DNA from 2 places in the Geodermatophilus sp. SYSU D01036 genome. Region 2 is predicted to be linked to the other one. Evidence: riboswitches for the same ligand, from Rfam matches in the RefSeq annotation. Region 2 holds a riboswitch; the other holds the start of a gene.
What was found. Region 2 has a riboswitch for S-adenosylmethionine ahead of ACI8AR_RS14265 (bifunctional o-acetylhomoserine/o-acetylserine sulfhydrylase). Riboswitches for the same ligand answer to the same signal wherever they lie in the genome.
Positions count from the first base shown of each region.

Region 1 (8,059 bases), on a different contig from region 2:
GCCCTCGGCCTGCTCGGCTGGCTCACCGCGGTGCTGTGGGGCCGCCGCCGGCGCCGGGTCACCTCGGAGGTGGAGCCCGACGGCGAGGACGTGCCGCTGCGCTTCGAGGGGATCACCAAGGCCTACAAGGACGGCTTCGTCGCCGTCCGCGACCTGTCCTTCGAGGTCCGCCGCGGCCAGGTGCTCGGCCTGCTCGGCCCCAACGGCGCGGGCAAGACGACGTCGCTGCGCATGCTCATGGGGCTGATCCGGCCGAACTCCGGGCGGATCACGGTGTTCGGCCACGCGGTCCGCCCCGGCGCGCCGGTGCTGTCCCGGCTGGGCTCGTTCGTCGAGGGCACCGGCCTGCAGCCGCACCTGTCCGGCCGCGACAACCTGCGCCTGTACTGGGCCGCCACCGGCCGCCCGGCCGAGGACGCGCACATGGAGGAGGCGATCGCGGTCGCCGGCCTCGGCGCCGCCATCGACCGGCCGGTGCGCCGCTACAGCCAGGGCATGCGGCAGCGGGTGGCGATCGCCCAGGCCATGCTCGGCCTGCCCGACCTGCTGGTCCTCGACGAGCCGACCAACGGGCTGGACCCGCCGCAGATCCACGCCATGCGCGAGGTGCTCCGCGACTACGCCGCCACCGGCCGCACGGTCATCGTCTCCAGCCACCTGCTGAGCGAGATCGAGCAGACCTGCACCCACGTGGTGGTCATGGCGAAGGGGCAGAAGATCGCGCAGGGGACGGTCGAGGAGATCGTCGGCACCGGCGGTGCGGTGCTGGTCGGCCTCGCCGCCGACGCCGACGCCGACCGCGCGGCCGCCGTCCTGTCGGCGCTGCCCGGCGTCGCCGTCGAGCGCACCGACGAGGGGCTGGTCGCCGACCTCGGCCCGGAGACCTCGCGGGCGACGGCGCTGCAGGCGCTGGTGGCCGCGGGCGTCGCCGTCGACCAGTTCACGCCGCGCCGCCGCCTGGAGGACGCGTTCCTGGCACTCGTGGGGGAGTCGTGACCGCGACCGAGCACGTCCAGCCCACCGGCGCCGTCGCCGGCTACCGGCCCGAGCGGACGCTGCGGCTGTCGGTCGAGCTGCGCCGGCAGTTCAAGCGGCGCCGCACGATCGGCGTCTTCGCGGCGATGGTGGCCCTGCCGCTGGTCCTCATCGCCGCGCTGCAGCTGGGGGCGAGCGAGGACGCGCAGACCAACAGCCGGATCAACCTCGTCGACGTCGCCACCGCGAGCGGGCTGAACTTCACCCTGTTCGTGCTGTTCGCGACGACGACGTTCTTCCTCGTCGTGGTCTACGCGCTGTTCTTCGGTGACACGGTGGCCAGCGAGGCGCAGTGGGGCTCGCTGCGCTACACGCTGGCCACGCCGGTGCCCCGGATGCGGCTGCTCCGGCAGAAGTGGCTCGCGGCGCTGGTCCAGTCGGTGGGCGCGCTGCTCACCCTCGCCGTCGTCGCGGTGGTCGCCGGCGGCCTGGCGTTCGGGTTCGGCGAGATCCGGACGCCGGTCGGGGTGACCCTGTCGCAGGGCGAGGGGTTCCTCCGGCTGGCCGGGATGCTCGGCTACCTCGCCGTGCACCTGCTCGTCGTCGGCACGCTGGCGTTCTGGCTGTCGACGATCACGGACGCGCCGCTGGCCGCCGTCGGCGGGGCGGTGTTCACGACGGTCGTGTTCGCGATCCTCGACCAGGTCGAGCAGCTCGGGGCCATCCGCGACTGGTTCCCCACCGCGGAGGAGTTCGCCTGGACCGACCTGCTGCAGACGCCGGTCGACTCCTCGGACCTGTTCCGCGGCGTCGTCCAGTCGCTGGTCTACGCCGCGGTCTTCACCGCACTGGGCTTCCGCCACTTCGCCCGGCGCGACGTCACGAGCTGATCGAGGCCCGGACCGCCTCGGCCCAGCCGACGCCCATCGGCTCGGCGGTCACCGACACGTTGGGGACGGCCCCCAGCAGCCCGGCCATGCCCTCGACCTCCGCGCCGTTGGCGGTGATCCACAGCCGGCCGACGGCGGGCGCCATCTCCAGGTCGCTCGCGCTGTCGCCGATCGCGACGGCGTCCGCGGGGTCGACGCCGCGCCGCTCGAGGTCCCAGGCGATCGCCGCGCCCTTGGAGATGCCGCGCGGCATCAGGTGGTAGACCCGCGCCAGCTGCCCCTCCGGCGCCAGCCGCAGCCGCGCCGAGGCGGGGATCGCGCCGTTGTCCTTGAGCGTCAGCCAGCCGAGGCCCCGCTCGGTCAGCCACGCATCGACGGCGAGCGGGTCGACGAACCCGCGCAGCAGCGCGTCGCCGTCGTGCGTGGTGTGCCAGGGCGCGTGCCACTCCAGCCGGCCGGCGTGGGCGGCGCACAGCGCGTCGACCACGCCGAGCTCGGCCATCACGTCCATCGGCGTGCGGCCGGCGTACTCGGCGGGCAGCTCGCCGGTCAGCTCGTGCCGCTCCCGGCCGCCCTTCCACGTCACCAGCGAGCCCAGCTCGGCGATCGCGCCGTCGGCGGCGAAGATCCGCCCCGCCTCGGTGACCTGGTCGGCGGTGCGCCCGCTGACGATCACCAGCGCGACCCCGGCGGTGTGCAGCTCCAGCAGGGCCGCGGCGGGCTCGGCGGTGGGGGAGCCGTCGGCGGCGTGCCAGAACGACCCCCGCGGTCCGACCATCGTGCCGTCGAGGTCGGTGTAGACGATGCGCACAGCCACGGCGCCCAGCATGGCCGGGGCCGGGGGCGGTCCCCGCAGCCGGGTAGAGTCGGGCCCGTTCCACTCATCCAGAGGGGCAGAGGGACACGGCCCGGTGAAGCCCCGGCAACCGCGCTCGCGACAGCGGCGAGAGGTGCCAATTCCGTCCCGCGCGGCTCGACGGCCCGACGCGGGGAAGATGAGGAGGTAGTCGTCGCATGACCCTGACCGCTCCCGGTTCTCTGCAGGCCGACTCCGCTGCCGGCGGCCCCGTTCCGCCCAGCCCCGCCCGCGGCCTCGTCTGTCGCAACTGCGGCGCCACCTTCGGCCTCATCGCCGAGCACGCCTGCGCCCAGTGCTTCGGCCCGCTCGAGGTCGACTACGACCCCGAGCTCATGCGGCAGGTCACCCGCGAGCAGATCGAGGCCGGCCCGCAGAACATCTGGCGCTACGCCGCGCTGCTGCCGGTGGGCCAGGACCCGGCCGACCGCGTCTCCCTCGACCCGGGCATGACCCCGCTGGTCCGCGCCGACCGGCTCGCCGCCGAGCTCGGCATCACCGGCGGGCTGTGGGTCAAGGACGACTCGGCCAACCCCACCCACTCGTTCAAGGACCGCGTGGTGAGCCTCGCGGCCACCGCCGCGAAGGGGCTGGGCTACCGCAAGATCGCCGCGGCCTCGACGGGCAACCTGGCCAACTCGGTGGCCGCGCACGCCGCCCGCGCCGGCCTGCCGTCGTTCGTGTTCATCCCGTCCGACCTGGAGCCGGGCAAGGTCGTGCAGTCGGCGGTCTACGGCCAGACGCTGGTCGCCGTCGACGGCTCCTACGACGACGTCAACCGGCTGACCAGCGAGCTCGCCGAGACCGACGAGTTCGAGGACACCGCCTTCGTCAACCAGAACGTGCGGCCCTACTACGCCGAGGGCTCCAAGACGATGGGCTACGAGATCGCCGAGCAGCTCGGCTGGCGGATCCCGGCCCAGGTGGTCATCCCCATGGCCTCGGGCTCGCTGCTCACCAAGGTGGACAAGGCCTGGCGGGAGCTGGTCAGGGCCGGGATCGTCGCGGACACCGAGTGGCGGGTCTTCGGCGCCCAGTCCGCCGGCTGCGACCCGATCGCCACCGCCTTCGACAACGGCTGGGACGTCGTCAAGCCGGTCAAGCCCACCGGGATCGCGAAGTCGCTGAACATCGGCAACCCGGCCGACGGCCCGTACGCGCTCGACGCGATCCGCCGCACCGGCGGCGCCGTCGGCCGGGTCGGCGACGAGCAGATCGTCCAGGGCATCCGCGACCTCGCCCGCACCACCGGCGTCTTCGCCGAGACCGCCGGGGGCGTGACCGTGGCGGTGCTGCGGCAGCTGGTCGAGGACGGGCGGCTGGACCCGAGCCGGGAGACCGTCGTCCTCAACACCGGCGAGGGCCTCAAGACCCTCGACCCGCTGCTGCCGGTGGTCGGCCCGACGCACCGCGTGGAGCCGTCGCTGCGGTCGGTCCGGTCCGCGGGGCTCATCGGCTGAGCCCCCGGCGGGGGGCGTAGGCTCGCCGGCGTCGATCCGGCGGGTGACATCCCGCCCGATCGTCCCCGAGTCGTGTGTCCAGGATCTCCCCACGGCGGCGTGCCTGTTGTACCGTCTCGCGCGGTCAGTTCCACGCACGTGTCCGACGGGCGGAAGAGCTGGATCCCGGTCCCCGGATCACGGGGGCCGTCCGCACGCACGACCGTGGGAGCGCACGTGGCACAGGGCACCGTGAAGTGGTTCAACGCCGAGAAGGGCTTCGGCTTCATCGCCGTCGACGGCGGCCAGGACGTCTTCGTCCACTACTCGGCCATCCAGATGGACGGCTACAAGAGCCTCGACGAGGGCCAGCGGGTGACCTTCGAGGTCGTCCAGGGTGAGAAGGGCCCCCAGGCCGACGGCGTCCGCGTCGCCTGAGCCCCCTCCGTACCCCCGTGCTGCGGCCCGGCTCCCTCCGCGGGAGCCGGGCCGCAGCCGTTCCCGGGCCGCCGCCGGTGAGCCGGGCGCCGTCGCTGCCGGCCGCCCACGCCGTGGTCCTCGTCCTGCTGGCGGCGGTCTCCGGGGTCCTCCACGTCGCGGGGGTGCGCAGCGGCGGCCAGGACGCCGCCGGCCGCTGGACCGGCCCGTCGCCCGCGGTCCCCGTGGCGACCCGGGTGCTCGCGCTGCTCGTCGTCGTGGTGGTGGCGCGCACCGTCGGGCCGCGGCGGCCAGGCCGGCTCGCGTACTGGCTGGCGGGCACCGCGTGCTGGGCGGTCCTGCCGTGGGCCTGGCCGGCGCCCGGGCTGTCGGCCTCCCACCTCGAAAGCGGCTGGGCGTGGGTGACCGTGCTCGGGTTCTCCGGCTACGGCCGGGTCTGGCTGGTGCCCCTGCTGCTGTTCGGCGCGGCGTACACCGCCGTCCTGGCGCGCCTGGCCGACTGACCCGCCCGGGAACAGGCGCCACCCACCCCCCGTTCTTGCACTCGGCAGGGGCGAGTGCCAGACTTCCGGTTGGCACTCGACAGTGCCGAGTGCCAATCAGGTCGGAACGGTGAGGCACAGGAGCGCGGGCCACATGGGAGCCCGCCGCGCCGGTGTCGTCCGTCGCGGGCGCCGGTCCCGGCCGTGCAGCGATCCATGCATGGAGGACATCACCACATGGCCAAGATGATCGCCTTCGAGGAAGAGGCGCGCCGCGGCCTCGAGCGGGGCATGAACACCCTCGCCGACGCCGTCAAGGTGACGCTCGGCCCCAAGGGCCGCAACGTCGTCCTCGAGAAGAAGTGGGGCGCTCCCACCATCACCAACGACGGTGTGAGCATCGCCAAGGAGATCGAGCTCGAGGACCCCTGGGAGAAGATCGGCGCCGAGCTGGTCAAGGAGGTCGCGAAGAAGACCGACGACGTCGCGGGTGACGGCACCACCACCGCCACCGTGCTGGCCCAGGCGCTCGTCCGCGAGGGTCTGCGCAACGTCGCCGCCGGCGCCAACCCGATGGCCCTGAAGAAGGGCATCGAGAAGGCCGTCGCCTCGGTCACCGAGTACCTCCTCTCGACCGCCAAGGACGTCGAGACCAAGGAGCAGATCGCCGCCACCGCGTCGATCTCCGCCGCCGACCCGGCCATCGGCGAGCTCATCGCCGAGGCGATGGACAAGGTCGGCAAGGAAGGCGTCATCACCGTCGAGGAGAGCAACACCTTCGGCCTCGAGCTCGAGCTCACCGAGGGCATGCGCTTCGACAAGGGCTACATCTCGCCCTACTTCGTCACCGACGCCGAGCGCATGGAGGCCGTCCTCGACGACCCGTACGTGCTCGTCGTCAACTCGAAGATCAGCTCGGTCAAGGACCTGCTCCCGCTGCTGGAGAAGGTCATGCAGTCGGGCAAGCCGCTGGCCATCATCGCCGAGGACGTCGAGGGCGAGGCCCTCGCGACCCTGGTCGTGAACAAGATCCGCGGCACCTTCAAGTCGCTGGCCGTCAAGGCCCCCGGCTTCGGTGACCGCCGCAAGGCCATGCTGACCGACATCGCCATCCTCACCGGTGGCCAGGTCATCAGCGAGGAGGTCGGCCTCAAGCTCGACACCGCCGACGTCTCCCTGCTGGGCCGCGCCCGCAAGGTCGTCGTCACCAAGGACGAGACGACGATCGTCGAGGGCGCCGGTGACAGCGACCAGATCGCCGGCCGGGTGAACCAGATCCGCGCCGAGATCGAGAAGTCGGACTCCGACTACGACCGCGAGAAGCTCCAGGAGCGCCTGGCCAAGCTGGCCGGTGGCGTCGCCGTCATCAAGGCCGGCGCCGCGACGGAGGTCGAGCTCAAGGAGCGCAAGCACCGCATCGAGGACGCGGTGCGCAACGCCAAGGCCGCCGTCGAGGAGGGCATCGTCGCCGGTGGTGGCGTCGCCCTGGCGCAGGCCACCGCCGTCGCGTTCGAGAAGCTCGACCTTGAGGGTGACGAGGCGACCGGCGCCAACATCGTGCGCGTCGCGCTCGAGGCGCCGCTGAAGCAGATCGCCGTCAACGCCGGCCTCGAGGGCGGCGTCGTGGCGGAGAAGGTGCGCAACTCCGAGGTGGGCCACGGCCTCAACGCCGCCACCGGCGAGTACGTGGACCTGGTCGCGGCCGGCATCATCGACCCGGCCAAGGTCACCCGCTCGGCGCTGCAGAACGCCGCCTCCATCGCGGCGCTCTTCCTCACCACCGAGGCCGTCATCGCCGACAAGCCGGAGAAGGCCGCCCCGGCCATGCCCGGTGGCGACGGCGGCATGGGCGGCATGGACTTCTGAGTCCCGCCCTCCCGTAACACCAGCAACGCCCGGCAGGGGCGGTCCCGCATCGCGCGGGGCCGCCCCTGTCGGCGTTCGGGAGGCCGAACACACGCTGGGCGCCCTCTCCCGCCGCCGGGAGAGGGCGTCCAGCGTGTGTTCGACCCCGAGCCCCGGGATCTCCTCGGGCGCCGGCGGTGGGTCAGCCCCGCGGCGGCGGGAAGCAGCAGAACTCGTTGCCCTCGGGGTCGGCGAGGACCTCCCAGCCGATCTCGCCGGCGTCCTCGTCGACCTCCTGGCCCGGCCGGGCGTCCGAGGCCCGCACCACGGTGGCGCCGGCGGTCTGCAGCGCCGCGGAGTCGCCGACGACGTCGAGGTGCACGCGGTTCTCGACCACCTTCTCCTCGGGCACCGGGTTGAGCCAGATCAGCGGCCCGGCGCCGGTGGGGTCCTCGATCGGTACCGGCCAGTCGCGCTCGCGCGGCGTGCCGTCGGGCAGGGTGTCGCGGCGGACGTAGCCCAGGGCGGCGCACCACCAGTCGGCCAGGGCCTGGTGGTCGCGGGCGTCGATGCAGAGGTCCTTGAAGCGGGCGGGTGCGTCGGCCATGGCCGCGCAGGGTAGGCCGACGTCGTGACCGTGGTGATCGGGACCTCGGGGTGGCAGTACCGCGACTGGCGCGGTCGCTTCTACCCGCAGCGCCTGCCGCAGCGGCTGTGGCTGGAGCACCACGCCCGGCACTTCGCCACCGTCGAGAGCAACGCCGCGTTCTACCGGCTGCCCGAGCGGGACACCTTCGCCGCGTGGCGCGAGCGCACCCCGCCCGACTACCGCTGGGCGGTCAAGGCCAGCCGCTTCCTCACCCACGTCCGGCGGTTGCGCGAGCCCGAGGAGCCGGTGGCCCGGCTGGTGGAGCACGCCGCGGGCCTCGGCGACCGCCTCGACGTCGTCCTGCTGCAGCTGCCGCCCACGCTGAAGGCGGACGCCGGGCTGCTGCGCGACTGCCTGGCCTGCTTCCCGCCCGGCCTGCGGGTCGCGGTGGAGCCCCGCCACGCCAGCTGGTGGACCGACGAGGTCCGGGCGCTGCTGGAGCGCTACGGCGCCGCGCTGTGCTGGGCCGACCGCGCCGAGCGGCC
Region 1 is NZ_JBJGZJ010000037.1:11,350-19,408, forward strand. Features, by position in the region: gene ACI8AR_RS22425 (alpha/beta fold hydrolase) at 1-996, shown strand, start outside; gene ACI8AR_RS22430 (ABC transporter permease) at 993-1,865, shown strand; gene ACI8AR_RS22435 (HAD family hydrolase) at 1,855-2,682, opposite strand; SAM riboswitch class I at 2,744-2,867, shown strand; gene thrC (threonine synthase) at 2,880-4,181, shown strand; gene ACI8AR_RS22445 (cold-shock protein) at 4,398-4,598, shown strand; gene ACI8AR_RS22450 (hypothetical protein) at 4,676-5,101, shown strand; gene groL (chaperonin GroEL) at 5,318-6,946, shown strand; gene ACI8AR_RS22460 (VOC family protein) at 7,128-7,532, opposite strand; gene ACI8AR_RS22465 (DUF72 domain-containing protein) at 7,557-8,059, shown strand, end outside.
Region 1: it holds a riboswitch for S-adenosylmethionine, as region 2 does, so the genes downstream of both, thrC (threonine synthase) here and ACI8AR_RS14265 (bifunctional o-acetylhomoserine/o-acetylserine sulfhydrylase) in region 2, are expected to answer to the same signal.

Region 2 (8,059 bases):
CCAGTCGGCCGAGCGGGTGATCACCCCGATGCCGGCCGCCTCGGCGCGCGCCCGCAGCTCCGGCCGCGCGCCGTCGTCGAGGATCCAGGTGCGGTGGGGGTGGCGGATGCGCTGCGCGGCCTCGGCGGTTGCCATGACCAGGTCGATCGGCTCGTCGTACGTGGTGATGAAGACGTCGACGGTGGCGCCGTCCGGTGGCGGCGGCGGTTCCCCGCGCCGGCGCAGCCGCCACATGGTCAGCCCGAACAGCAGCGAGTCGACGAGGCTGTAGGTCTCGGCGAGCACGAGGGGGACGGCGATCCACCACGCCGACCAGTTGACCGACTCCAGCCACCGCCAGACGACGTAGTCGATGCCGAGCACCGCGGTGACGAGGATCAACAGCCGGAGCACCAGCAGCCGGCCGGTCAACGGGATGCGCTCCGCCGCCGCGGTCACCGACGCGCCGGACAGCGGGTCCCGTCCGCGGGCCGCCCGGTGGGTGGTCACGGCGCCTCCGCCCGGCGCAGGGCGATGGCGGTGACGTCGTCCAGCGGAGCGGCGGCGGCCGTCAGGGCGCGGACCTGGTCGAGCAGGTCCTCCGGGTCGGGGTGCGCGCGGAGCAGCCGGGCGACGTGGTCGAGGGCCTCGCGGGTGCCGCCGAGGACGTCGAAGAGGCCGTCGCTGAAGACGAGGAGCGTGTCGCCGGGGTCGAGGACCAGCTCGTGCGCCGTCCACGCGAGGTCGGGATCCACCCCCAGCGGCAGGTCCTCGCCGGTCAGGTGCCGCGTGCTGCCGTCGGCCCGGCGGACCAGGGCCAGCCCGTGGCCGGCGTCGGCGTAGCGCACCCGCCCGGTCGCCGGGGTCAGCCGGCCGTGGAAGAGGGTCACGAAGGAGCCGGCCCGGCTAAGGTCGGGCTGCAGCGTCCGGGCCGCCGCAGCGAGCACGGCGCTCTCCGGTGATCGTCCGGGGGGCGGCGGCGCGAGGCGTGAGGTGGTCCGCAGGACGGCGCGGACGGTCGCCATGAGGATCGCCGCGGCCGCGCCCTTGCCCATGACGTCGGCCAGGGTGAGCACCAGGTCGCCGTCGACGAGGTCGAGGTCGAGCAGGTCCCCGCCGACGGCGGTGGCCGGCCGGCAGCTCCCGGCGACCGCGTACCCGGGCACCTCGGGCGGCTCCCCGGGCAGCAGGGCGCGCTGCACCTCCCCGGCGCGGTCCATGTCGGCCGAGTGGGTCAGCTCGGCCTCGGTCCAGGCGGCGAGCTCCTCGAGCACCGCGACCTGGCGGTCGCCCAGCGTCCGCGGACGGGTGTCGAACAGGCACAGCGTCCCGACGACCAGACCCCCGGGGCCGGTCAGCGGGTGACCCGCGTAGAAGCGCACGTACGGCGGCCCGGCGACGGCCGGCGCCTCCGCGTAGACCGGGTCCAGGCGGGCGTCCGGCACCACGTGGGTCGTGCGCAGTGCCATCGTGCGGTCGCAGAAGGACGCCTGCCGGTCGGCCTGGCGATCCGGCATCCCCTGGGCGGACTTGAACCAGAGGTGGTCCTCGGCGATGAGGGTCACCGTCGCGATCGGTACGTCGAAGACCTTCAGCGCCAGCCGGGTGATCCGGTCGAAGCGCTCCTCGCGCCCGGTGCCGAGCAGCTGGAGCTGGTCGAGCGCGTCCAGCCGCCGGTTCTCGTCGGCGTCGGCGCGGTGACCGACCGGGAGTGGTACGAGGGGGCGGGCCGGTGCCGCGCTCACCGGCCGCTCCCCACGAGGCTGCGGGCGGCGAGCGCTCGGCGGATCGCCCGGGCGCTGGCCGGACTGCTGGCCAGGCGCCAGTCGGTCTCCTTGTCGTGGTCGAACCACACGAAGGCCTCGACGTCGGCCTGGGCATCGAGCCAGGTCACCAGGTCGGTGATCCAGGCCGCCTTGTCACCGCCGGACTCGGCGCAGCCGACCTCGGCCACCAGGACGGGCGTGCCCGGCGCCAGGTCCCGCAGCTCGTCGAGGCTCGGGCCGAAGAGGTCGGCGGGCGCCTGCCAGCCGCCGTGACCGGGTACCGCGCCCCAGTTGTAGCCGTCGAGCGCGACGCGGTCCACGGTAGCGGCACCGGGCCAGGTGTCGGCCATCGGCGAGGCGCCCCGGTACCGGACGTTGGGGTTCCACACGAGCTCGACGTTCCCCGCACCGGCCTGCCGGAACACATCGGCGAGGTGCTGCCACGCGGCGACGTGGTGCCGCGCCGTCGTCCCGGCCACCCCGACCGCCCACGGGTACCAGTCGCCGTTCTGCTCGTGGGCGAAGCGCAGGAGCACCCGTCGCCCCCAGTCCCGCAGCGCCTCGGCCCACCACCACAGCTGGCCGTCCCAGGCGCCTGCAGCGAGGCCGGCCAGGGTGGAGCGTCCGCCGTCGGCCGGATCCCACGGCTCCCAGGTGAGCACCGGGGTGGCGCCGCGGGCGGCGACGGCGTCGAGGTCGGCCAGCGGGGGAGGGGCCGCCAGAGCGGCGTAGGAGAGCACGAGCGAGGGCGGCTCCCCGGACACCGCTGCCACCGTGTCGAGCTCGGCGACCGCCGTCGGGCCGCCGGGTGTCGTCACGCCGAAGGCCAGCGGCTGCCTACGCGCCGGCCGCTCCGGCCGTCCTGCACAGCCGGCCACGCCCAGTGCCGCCACGGTCACGCCGGCGGCCAGGACCGACCGGCGGGTCCGTCCTCGTTCCCCGTCCACGGGGCTCTCGTTCCCCACGGATGCGTAACGAACCCGTCCCGTTCCGGTCACGGGTCCCGCGCGGGTCCGTACCGGTCAGACCGCGCCGGCGAGGCGGGCGACGGCGTCGCGGACCTCGTCCAGGGACAGCGCCAGCGTGGCGTCGCCCACGGGCAGCTCCACGCGCACCACGCCCGGGTCGCCGGTGACCGCGGCCTGCACCCAGGTCCACAGCCCCTCCTGCGCCAGCGCGCGGACCGCGGCCCCGAAGGCCTCCGGCGTGGTCGACAGCAGCAGGTGCAGCATCGGCGTCTGCGGCGGGTCGGGCACCACCCGCACGCCGGGCAGGGCGCGGACGGTGTCGGCGATCTCCCGCGCCCGCTCGAGGTACGCGGGGAACAGCGGCAGCCGGCGGCGCAGGCAGGTCAGCGCCGAGGCCGCACCCGGCCACAGGCCGAACAGCGTGCCGCCCATCCGCCCGCGCCACTCCCGGACCTCGGCGACGACGTCCAGGGGCCCGGCCACGCAGCACCCGGCCAGCGCGCCGATCCCCTTGTAGAAGCTGACGTAGACCGTGTCGAACGGCGCCGCCACGTCGGCCGGAGACATCCCGTAACCGGCGGCGGCCTCCCACAGCCGGGCGCCGTCGAGGTGGGCCACCGAGTGCACGTCGTGCGCCCACGCGGCCTGCTCGACGACGTCGTCCCACGGCGGCAGCGGCCCGCCCAGGTCCCGTTGCGGTAGCTCCACCACCAGCGCGGCCGGCGCCTCGGCGACGCCGTCGAGGTCGGCGCGCAGCAGCATGCGGTGCCGGTCGCCGACCGGGCGCTCGACCAGGCCCTGCAGCCGCGCGAGCGCGCCGCCCTCGTGCCGGAAGAGGTGGCACTCGGGGTGCCCGACGACGGTGGACCGGCGGCTGCGCCCGGCGTGCACCCGCAGCACCGCCTGCTGGGCCATCGTCCCGCTGGGCAGGTAGACGGCGGCCGGCTTGTCCAGCAGCTGCGCGACCTCCGCCTCCAGCTCCGCGACGACGCCGCCCGCGCCGTACCGGTCCAGCGCGGTGCCCGCCGGGATGGTGGCCAGCAGGTCGGCGGCGCGCTGCACGCCGTGCCCGGTGAGGGCGCGGTCGCAGGCCAGCCGCAGGGCGTCGAGGTCGTCGTCCACGGGCCCAGTCTCCCGGGAGTCCGGGGTCCCGGCGGACCGGGGCCCGGGCCCCGGCCCCGTCAGGCGTCGAGCAGCTCGCGGAGGAGCGCGCCGACGGGGCCGGCCTCGATGAGGAAGCCGTCGTGCCCGTACGGCGAGGACACCACCCGCAGCGGCACGCCGAGCGCGTCGGCCACCCGCTGCTGCAGCTCCAGCGGGTAGAGCCGGTCGGAGTCGACGCCGGCCACCACCGCCCGCGCGGTCACCCGGGCCAGCGCCGCCTCCACCCCGCCCCGGCCGCGGCCGACGTCCCAGGTGTTCATCGCCTCGGTGAGCACCAGGTAGCTGCCGGCGTCGAACCGGCGGGTGAGCTTGTCGGCGTGGTGGTCGAGGTAGGAGGCGACGGCGAACCGGCCGTCGGCCTGCACGGCCGCGCCGAAGCGCTCCTCCAGCTCGAACGCGCTGCGGTAGGTCAGGTGCGCGATCCGCCGCGCGACGCCGAGCCCGGCGACCGGGTCGGCGCGGATCGCGGCCTGCTGGGTGGTCTGGGTGCCGATCTGGTCGGCGGTGGCCGCCGCGCCCGAGGCGAGGAAGAACAGCCCGGCCACCCGGTCGGGCAGCGCGACCGCCCACTCCAGGGCCCGCATCCCGCCCATCGACCCGCCGACGACGGCGGCCCAGCGGTCGATGCCCAGCGTGTCCGCGAGCGCCGCCTCGACCAGCACCTGGTCGCCGACGGTCACCTCCGGGAACCGCGCGCCCCACGGCCGGCCGTCCGGCGCGGTCGACGACGGCCCGGTGGTCCCCTGGCACCCGCCGAGCACGTTGGCGCAGACGACGAAGAACCGGTCGGTGTCCAGCGCCGCGCCCGGCCCGACCAGCGACGCCCACCAGCCCGGCGTCGGGTGGCCGGGCCCGGCCGGGCCGGTGACGTGGCTGTCGCCGGTGAGCGCGTGCTCGACCAGCACCGCGTTGCCGCCGTCGGGGGCGAGCGTGCCCCAGGTCTCGTAGGCCACCCGGACGCCGGGCAGCACCCCGCCGCGTTCGAGCCGGACCGGTCCGTCCAGGTCGAGGAACAGCCGGTCCCCGGCGGGGTCGCCGTCGCGCCACCCGCCGGTGCGCGGCGGGGTGCGGGACCCCGGGAGGTCCCGCACCCCGCCCACGTCAGGCGCCCTTCGCGGCGCGGAACCCGGCCTCGAGGTCGGCGAGGATGTCCTCGATCCCCTCCAGGCCGGCGGCCAGGCGCACCAGGCCGGGGGTGACGCCGGTGGTCCGCTGCTCCTCCGGCGTCAGCTGCGAGTGCGTCGTCGAGGCCGGGTGGATGACCAGGCTGCGGACGTCGCCGATGTTGGCCACGTGGCTGTGCAGCTCCAGCGCCTCGACGAAGCGCTTGCCCGCCTCGACGCCGCCGCGGATCTCGAACGCCAGCACCGCGCCGGCGCCGCGCGGGGCGTAGCGCTGCTGGGCGGCGTGCCACGGCGAGGACGGCAGGCCGGCGTAGTGCACCGACTCCACCTCGTCGTGCGCCTCGAGGAACTCGGCCACCCGCTGGGCGTTGGCCACGTGCCGCTCCATGCGCAGCGACAGCGTCTCGATGCCCTGCACGACCAGCCAGGCGTTGAACGGGCTGATCGCCGGGCCGAGGTCGCGCAGCAGCTGCACCCGGGCCTTGAGCGCGTAGGCCGGCGCGCCGAGGTCGGCGTAGACGACGCCGTGGTAGGTCGGGTCCGGCGTGGTGAAGCCGGGGAACCGGCCGCGGGTCCAGTCGAAGTTGCCGCCGTCGACGATGACCCCGGCGATCGCGGTGCCGTGGCCGCCGAGGTACTTGGTGGCCGAGTGGACGACGACGTCGGCGCCGTGCTCGAGCGGGCGCACGAGGTACGGCGTGGCGATGGTGTTGTCGACGATCAGTGGCACCCCGTTGCGGTGCGCCACCTCCGACACCGCGGAGATGTCGAGGACGTCGCCCTTCGGGTTGCCGATCGACTCCCCGTAGAACGCCTTGGTGTTCTCGCGGACCAGCGACTGCCAGTTCTCCGGGTCGTCGGGGTCCTCGACGAAGGACACCTCGACGCCGAGCTTGGGCAGCGAGTGGTGCAGCAGGTTGTACGTGCCGCCGTACAGCGACGCCGAGGCGACGACGTGGCTGCCGGCCTCGGCGACGTTGAGGATCGCCAGGGTCTCGGCGGCCTGGCCGCTGGCCACCGCGAGCGCGGCGACGCCGCCCTCGAGGGAGGCCACCCGCTGCTCGAGCGCGTCCTGCGTCGGGTTCATGATCCGCGTGTAGATGTTGCCCATCTCGGCCAGCGCGAACAGGTCGGCGGCGTGCTGGGCGTCGCGGAACTGGTAGCTGGTCGTGGCGTAGATCGGCAGGGCGCGGGCCCCGGTGGTGGGGTCGGGGCTGGTCCCGGCGTGGATCTGCCGGGTCTCGAAGCTCCAGCTCTGCTGGTCGGGCACGGCGCCGTCTCCTCTCGCTCGCGGAGACCCCGCGGCGCACGGAGGGCTCCGTCTTGCCGCGCGGCGGGCGCCGCGCGGCCGGCTCTTCCCCTGGGAGCACCTCGGACGGAGGAGAGGTTGCCGGGCAGCCAGCCAGGTACTTGTCGCTGCCTCTCGTGAGCCTGCGCGGAACCCTAGCGCCCGGTCAGGAGGCGCCGGGCCGGGGGGAGGCGAGGGCGGCCGCGGCGCCGTCGGCGAGACGGGCGACGAGCTCGCCGGCGGGCAGCGCCTCGGCCAGCGCGTACGCCTGCCCGGCCCACATGCTGACCGCCTCCGGGTCGCCGGCCTGCCGCGCCGCTGCGCGCAGCGGCGTCGTCAGGTGGTGGACCTGCGGGTAGGCGGCCGGGGCCGCGGCGGTGTGCTCGGCGAGGAAGCGGTTGACCAGCCCGCGGGCGCGCCGGCCGCTGAACGCGCGGGTGAGCGCCGTCGGCCGGCCGCCGCCCAGGGCCGCCCGGTGCGCGGCGCCGGTGCCCGCCTCGGGGCACAGCAGGAACGCCGTGCCCAGCTGCGCGGCCTCCGCCCCGGCGACGAGCACCGCGGCCACCGCGGGGCCGTCGACGATCCCGCCGGCGGCGACCATCGGCAGGTCCACCGCCCGGGCGACCAGCCGCAGCAGCGGCAGCAGCCCGTACTCGCCCGCCCCGTCCTCGTCGCGGAGGCCGCCGCGGTGTCCGCCGGCCTCGACGCCCTGCACCACCAGCGCGTCGGCGCCGGCGTCGCGGGCGGCCACGGCGTCCTCCGGCGAGGTGACGGTGACCAGCACGGTGGCGCCGACGTCGTGCAGCGCGGCGACCATGTCCGGCCGCGGCAGGCCGAAGGTGAACGACACCACCGGCACCCGCTCCTCGGCGAGGACCGCGACCTTGGCCTCCCACGCGTCGTCGTCGGCGCGGGGCTCGCCGAGGTCCACGCCCCACCGCCGCGCCTCGGGCCGGAGCCGCTCGGCGTAGCGGCGCAGGGCGCCCTCGTCGGCGGGCGGCCCGGGGACGAAGACGTTGACGCCGAACCGCTCCCGGGTCCGCGCCCGGACGGCGCGGACCTCCTCGCGCACCGCCTCCGGCGTCCGGTAGCCGGCGGCGAGGAAGCCCAGGCCGCCGGCCCCGGACACCGCCGCGGCCAGCTCCACCGTCGACGGCCCGCCGGCCATCGGCGCCTGCACGACCGGTCGACGCAGCCCCAGCACCATGCCGGGCATCCTGCGCCCCGCGGCTCAGGCGGGGGTCAGCCGGGCCAGCACCTGGTCCAGCGCCACGCGGTCGCCGGGGGCGACGAGCAGGTCGACGACGCCGTCGGCCGGGGCGCGCAGCGTGTGCTCCATCTTCATCGCCTCGACGACGACCACCGGGTCGCCCGCGCCGACCGCCTGACCGTGGGACGCCGGGGTGGCGATCACCGTGCCGGGCATCGGGCTGGTCAGCTCGGGGGCGTGCGCGGCGGCGTCCGGCCGCAGCACCAGCCGCCGGGCCCGCCGCAGTGCCCAGTCGGCGCCGCCGGCGTGCACGAACAGCGCGTCCCCGTCCTCGGCCACCCGGCAGTGCGACCGCACGCCGTCGCGGACCAGCGCCAGGCCGCCGTCCTCGGGTGCGCAGCTCAGCGGGCCGGCGTCGGCGCCGTCGAGGCCGGCCCGCGCGGCGGCGGGCGTGCCGCTGAGCGTCACCGTCCGCTGCCGCCCGCCGGTCTCCAGCCGGACGACGAACGGGGCCGACGGCGCGCCGGCGCGGAAGCCGGTGGGCGCGCTCCACGGGTCGG
Region 2 is NZ_JBJGZJ010000013.1:38,908-46,966, forward strand. Features, by position in the region: gene ACI8AR_RS14240 (glycosyltransferase family 2 protein) at 1-489, opposite strand, end outside; gene ACI8AR_RS14245 (PP2C family protein-serine/threonine phosphatase) at 486-1,724, opposite strand; gene ACI8AR_RS14250 (glycoside hydrolase family 26 protein) at 1,721-2,692, opposite strand; gene ACI8AR_RS14255 (threonine aldolase family protein) at 2,768-3,835, opposite strand; gene metX (homoserine O-acetyltransferase MetX) at 3,895-4,968, opposite strand; gene ACI8AR_RS14265 (bifunctional o-acetylhomoserine/o-acetylserine sulfhydrylase) at 4,979-6,271, opposite strand; SAM riboswitch class IV at 6,316-6,432, opposite strand; gene ACI8AR_RS14270 (NAD(P)H-dependent flavin oxidoreductase) at 6,456-7,496, opposite strand; gene ACI8AR_RS14275 (acetyl/propionyl/methylcrotonyl-CoA carboxylase subunit alpha) at 7,521-8,059, opposite strand, start outside.